DNA from 2 places in the Aphanothece sacrum FPU1 genome. Region 2 is predicted to be linked to the other one. Evidence: predicted binding sites of a transcription regulator. Region 2 holds the regulator's gene; the other holds the start of a gene.

What was found. Region 2 encodes NtcA, which controls nitrogen genes in cyanobacteria. Its sites were predicted from a motif close to TTTGTANCNNNNGNTACAAA; they were not measured.
Region 1: the regulator NtcA is predicted to act here: its motif matches at 1,313-1,332, upstream of gifA (glutamine synthetase inactivation factor IF7A).

Annotation. Positions count from the first base shown of each region.
Region 1 covers NZ_BDQK01000001.1:183,896-187,112, reverse strand. Annotated here, with positions in the region: gene der (ribosome biogenesis GTPase Der) at 1-1,171, opposite strand, end outside; gene gifA (glutamine synthetase inactivation factor IF7A) at 1,393-1,590, shown strand; gene AsFPU1_RS00885 (hypothetical protein) at 1,755-2,279, opposite strand; gene AsFPU1_RS00880 (hypothetical protein) at 2,626-2,835, opposite strand; gene AsFPU1_RS00875 (HigA family addiction module antitoxin) at 2,961-3,217, opposite strand, start outside.
Region 2 covers NZ_BDQK01000013.1:446,729-449,945, reverse strand. Annotated here, with positions in the region: gene AsFPU1_RS12720 (pre-16S rRNA-processing nuclease YqgF) at 1-45, opposite strand, end outside; gene AsFPU1_RS12715 (DUF3084 family protein) at 67-1,536, opposite strand; gene ntcA (global nitrogen regulator NtcA) at 1,563-2,240, opposite strand; gene fabI (enoyl-ACP reductase FabI) at 2,472-3,217, shown strand, end outside.

The sequences.
Region 1 (3,217 bases), on a different contig from region 2:
ATACCTGAGTTCCGTAATAAACTTTACCCTGTTTTCCCTGTCTGCTAGTAGTAGGAGAATGCCAACGGGCTGCTTCTTCTAAAGCTTCATTAATCACCGAAGTTGTCACACGGCGACGATGTTGTTCTGCCGCCGTATCTACACAATTAATAATCTTCTCAACCCGTTGACCAGTGACAGCACTAACAAAAATCGTCTCAGCCCAATCCATAAAATAAAGACGGGATAAAATGATTTTTTGGAAATCATAAATGGTATAGGAATCTTTTTCTACCACATCCCATTTATTAACCACAATAATCGCCGCCCGTCCCTCATCAATAATCCTTGCAGCTAATTTAAGATCCTGATCTGTCACCCCATCTAAAGCATCAAGAACTAATAAGACAACATCAGAACGACGAATCGCTTTAAAGGCTCGATTAATACTGAAAAATTCAGCCCCATATTCAACGTTTTTCTTACGACGAATTCCTGCTGTATCAATCAAACGATAAGTTTTTCCATTCCTTTCTACTAAGGTATCGATCGCATCTCTAGTGGTGCCAGAAATAGGACTGACAATGGCTCGTTTTTCCCCTAAAAAAGCATTGAGAAGACTAGATTTACCCACATTAGGACGACCAATAATAGCTACCTTAATCTCATCATTGGCGACAATTTCTTCTGGTCGTGGTAAATAAGTAATTAAATCATCTAACAGTTCTCCAGTGCCATTGCCATGAATACCAGAAACAGGGTAAGGGTTGCCTAACCCCAACTCCCAAAACTGACTTGCTTGAATCATTCCCTGTTCAGGAGATTCACATTTGTTGACCGCTAATAACACTGGAACTTCTTGCTGGCGTAACCAGTCAGCTATCTCATTATCCCCTGTGGTTGGCCCGGTTTGTCCATCCACCACGAAAATCGCCGCACTGGACTCTTTTAACGCAGCCATGGCTTGTTCTCGAATCATGGGTAAAAACTCTGTATCATCGTCAAATACTAACCCCCCTGTGTCTACTACCTGGAAATCTCGATCCAGCCAAAAAGCCGGACGATAAGTGCGATCGCGGGTGATTCCGGGTTCATCATGAACAATGGCTTGTTGATCTCCGGCCAAACGATTGACAATGGTAGATTTGCCCACATTGGGCCGTCCAATAATTGCAACGATAGGAAGTGGCATAATAGTTTGGCGTTGTAAGTTTAAAAATATTCAGTGAAGCTTGATCTTCTATCATAACGATTCTAGAGACAAATGGTTGCCTTGATCCCTGACCGTAAGATGATCCCGAAATTAATGTTAAGTTTTTTATTGTTTTCCTTATTTGTAACATATGTTACAGTTTTTTATGTTATATATAGTAAAGAAGATAAAAAAACAAACAGCAATCGGAGCCTAAAATTATGTCTACTCAACAACAAGCTCGTGCTTTAATGATGCGTCACCATCAAATTATCAAAAACCGTCAACAATCAATGCTTGAACGTGCTGCTTCTGAAATTGGAGTTGATATTGAAGCAGATTATTGGACAACTATTCAAGGAAAACCCCAGTCAAGTTTTCGTGCTTCCTATGATCGTTCTGGTGCTACCATGAGTTAAGATTACTAATTTTTTCAAAAAAGGGTTTTCAGTCCATAAAATTAGCTAATTTAATACTCCAAACAACTTGACTTGTACTATCAAATTAACATGGGGTGTTCTTCGCCTGAAGGACACCTTATTGTTATGAGAACTGTATTTAACTGGCGATCTTGCACCTGATGTTAAAAACTAGTAAGTATCCCTTTAAAAAGTAAAATTATTGATATAGTAAGGAAACTCAATATCATAAAATCTAAAAGATAATTTCTATCTTCAACAAGTAAGCTAGAGTCACTAGGATTGTTCAAAAAATCATTTATTTTATTCACCACTTGCTGCTGTTGTTCACGATTATTGATATAATTATTAAAGACAATATTCTCATTGTCAATCAGTAAAACTCCATACTTAGACAATTCCCTTCTTATCACGGTTCCGTCAGTATCAGCATCCAAGTAAGGTATAATTATCTCGTCAACTTTTGCTTTTTTTAAAGAGAAAAGAGAAGCCTCTTGTTCTTTAACGAAACCGAGCGCAACCGATTTTGTATGTAAGCAATTGAGATGATTGACATTAACTCGACTACAGGAAAGTTTTGCGGAACCAAAGCCGAAAAGAAAAAGAATGCTAAGCAACAAAAATAATCCAGAAAATAACAATGAGTTATTTGGTTTTCCTCGTCGGAATCGGAAAAAATTAGTAATCATTATTTAATAATACTTCCTCTTGTCTGGGAAATGAACGAAGTTGTAGTATGTAAAAAAAAAGGGATAGATTGGGTTTGAAAAATCAATAATACAGCAACACATTTTGACTCCTGACGTGTTTTGTCAAAGAGATCTATGATTTGTCAGACACTATCGGTAGACTCTATGCGTAAGTCCTGTTAAAGACCCAATTCATAGGATAAAACGTTAATAGTTACACCACTGTCTACAAGTCCAAGAGTTTCAACGGCGTATACTTCTCGCTTGAGAACTAATGGTAATCGTGGCAAACTATCAAATTCGTTCTGAGATGGATTTGTAATTGAATAAGGAAACCGCACTATTATTATGCCTTAGTTGCTGATTCATCGGATTGTATCAATAATGCACCTGCTCCAAAACAGTTGTAGGGAGTTGACATTTCATAGGTTTTAAATGGTTCTAAAGGAGCAATATCTTCGGCTGTTTCTAATTCTTGCGCTATGATCTCAATAAGTTTGAGTTTTTCGGTTTTAGAAAGTTGTCGAACACTAGGAAGTATCTCAGCTAAAGTCATAAGAATTATCTTGCAGGTTTTGGAATAGATAGTTTCAGTTTACCCAAAAATAAAGTGTAATCGCTTTCGGTTTAATGGTTAATCCTGTTACGGTTTTTGCTGATGGGAATAGACTGACCGCGCCATCAGTTGTTGTGTTCTATGGTGCGTGGCTCAATTCGTTTGATAATTTCGTCTTGTGTGGGCAATGTTTTGAGATCATAAGTAGCCTGAAGATTCAACCAAGATGCGGCATCCCCGCCAAAATAACGAGCTAGACGTTCAGCCGTATCAGCCGTAATTGAACGACGTTCTTTAACAATTTCATGAATTCGAGTGGCTGGTACATTCAAGGCTAAGGCTAGGGCATTAACACTCATGTTGAGTGGTACAAGAAAATCCT
Region 2 (3,217 bases):
AGCAATACCACATTTATCTCGTCCTGGGTCAAATCCTAATAACATAAATCACCTATAAATAATAATTTAAGTTCCAAAAATAATTTCTCCATTCTTAATACCAATTAAGCGAACTTTTAAGGGGCCAATGGTATAAGTATCATCAAGAGAAATGACTCTAATTTCATCTAAACCATTTTCTGCTTTACTAATTTGTTCAATAAAATTTAGCATAGTTTTCAATCGTCCATCCCCCACTTGAATATTACCAACAACTCCAGCACTACGGGAGCGAAACTGAGTAGCAGCAAGGAGAATATCAAGTCTTTTTTGAATATTTTCTTCCGTTAAATCCAATGATTCCATAGAGACAGTCGCAATAGTTTCATCAGCGTTAAAAATCTTTTGATTAGGGACAACATCTGCAAAAACTCGAACTTCTTTTTCTCCTTTTACATAATTCCCTGCCGAAATTATTCTGACCACATATTCTTTACCATCTTTGAGTTGTTCATTTAACTGATCAACTTGAGATTTAGTAATTTTAACCACCCGATCATTAGGATCAACTTTTTCAGTTCCTACTGATTCAATTGCTGTGCGATTAGCCTGTCTAAGTAGTTCATCAATAGCTTGAATAGCGGCATTAGGATCAACAATGCGAACTCCTCCTATAGATAACACTTGACCTTTAACAAGGGCAATTTGTCGCTCTCGTAAGTCTTGATAATTCTGATAGTATTGTTCTAAAATATCTACTTGTCGTTGCAAATAAATCAATTCTCTTTCGGATTTTTTTAATTGAGATTCTCTATTTTTTACCGCTAAATCTTTTAGGTTAATTGCTTGGTCAAGTTGAACAATTTGCACATCTCTATTATCAATTTCTGTTTGTAATTTACTTTGTTGTTGTTGTAAATTTTGCAAGCGACTTTCAAGCTGTTTCAAACGGCTTTGTCGTTCTTGTAAAACACGATTTTGAGCAGAAATTTTTGTCTTACCTCTTTTAACTTCTGTATCCCGATTACGAATTTCTGATTGTAGTTGGCTAATTTGTTGATCAAGTTGAGTTTTATTGCGAACCAGTTCTTCTCTTTCTTTGAGTAATGTTTGAATATCCTCTCGTAGTTTTTTCCCTTGACTAACAACCGTTTTCAGTTGTTGTTGAGCTTTGGTAAAATTCTGATTAATAGATTCTAATTGTTTTTGAACTGTTTTTTGTTCCGTCTTAGCCGTATATAACTGTTTCTCAATATCTTGTTTATCATTAGCAACCCTTTCTAAATCTCCCTTAGCTGTTCGTAATTGTTTTTGAATTTCATCAAGTTGAAATAACCCTTCTCGTAACGATTTACTCAAGGTAAAAAGAATAATTAGGGTAGAAGCAGAAATTAGGGTTCCCGTCATCACTGTCACTAAAATTGCAGTTTGCTTAGGACGCAAGTTGCCGATACGCATTCTAGCTTTACCGACTTTAGTTCCTAAGCGATCGCCTAATGCTGCAATTAAGCCACCCAAGATTAAAATTGCTGCAATTAAAATATAAGCACTGGTCATGGGTGATTAGTGGTGAACACAGAATATTAAGTAAACTGTTGACTAAGAGCGACAGGGTTATGAACTGTAATCTTTTTCTTATGAATAGAAATCATTTCTTGTTCACGCAAATCCCCCAATAAACGGGTCACGGTCACACGGGTAGAACCAATTGCTTCAGCGATCGCCTGATGAGACAATTTTAAATCAATACGGATACCATCAGTGGTGGGTACGCCAAAATCTCGACATAAAATTAAGAGAAAACTGACCAAACGGGAACCCATATCACGATGGGCCAGGGTTTCAATCATCATTTCTGTTTGTAGAATGCGAGATGATAACCCCTGAAGCATTAAAATTGACAAATCGGGATTATTTTTTAAGGCCAGTTCCACTTGCTCAATAGGAGCAGAAAGTAATTCTACTGGGGTAAAAGCCACCGCATGATAAAAGCGATCAGAACGTTGGCCAGTAATCAGGGATAAAACACCAAATACACTATTTTCCCTCAATAAAGCCACCGTTATTTCTTCTCCTGCTTCATAAACACGAGAAAGCTTGACCGCACCTTTAAGTAAAAAATAGACTCTCTCGGCCGGATCACCCGGAAAAAAGATTGTCTTACCCCGTTCAAACGCTTCGACAACAGGAGGATACGGGCCGCCTCCAATTCGACGAAAGACGGCTGCTAGGGGTTTATCTTGTGGCAGAGATAGTTCCATTAGACTTCACTTAAAGTTAACAGGAGAATGAACCATTGTAACAGCATGAATAACTTAATCGTCAACTATAGACACATCACTTTAGCGTATCTTCAGAGGTTTGTGCTACGTTTTGCTTGACAATGTTTCTATGAGGATAACAAGTACCCTGTTCTGTCAATGATTATAACCATCCATATTTAGAACGGGGTAACTTAATTGACTCAAAATTGTACAATTGCTGAATAAACTATGTTAGATTTAACGGGAAAAAACGCTCTAGTAACAGGAATTGCTAATAATCGCTCGATTGCTTGGGGAATTGCCCAACAACTTCATAAAGCGGGTGCAAACCTCGGTGTTACCTATTTACCGGATGAAAAGGGCCGTTTTGAGAAAAAAGTCCGAGAAGTTGTAGAACCTCTGAATCCTTCTATTTTCGTGCCTTGTAATGTACAAGATGAGGCCCAGATGGAAGAAACATTTAAAGTAGTAGAGGAAACTTGGGGTAAACTCGATATTCTCATCCATTGTCTAGCTTTTGCGGATAAGGAAGGCTTAAGCGGTGATTTTTCGGGAATTTCCAGAGAATCGTTTACTCAGTCCTTAGAAATTAGTACTTTTTCTTTAGGAAATATGGCTAAGTATGCTAAACCTTTAATGAGTGAAGGAGGCAGTATTGTTACTCTTACTTATGTGGGGGGAGTGAAGGTAATTCCTAATTATAATTTAATGGGAGTTGCTAAGGCCGGATTAGAAATGACAGTACGTTATTTAGCGGCTGAATTAGGCCCCCAAAATATTCGAGTTAATGCTATTTCTGCTGGGCCAATTCGCACTTTAGCGGCTTCGGCAGTGGGGGGTATTCTTGATATGATTCATCATGTAGAAGCGGTTGCCCCATTAAGGCGTACAGTGACTCAATTAGAAGTAGGAAATACTGCTACATTTTTATCTAGTGACCTCGCTAGTGGCATCACCGGACAAGTGATTTATGT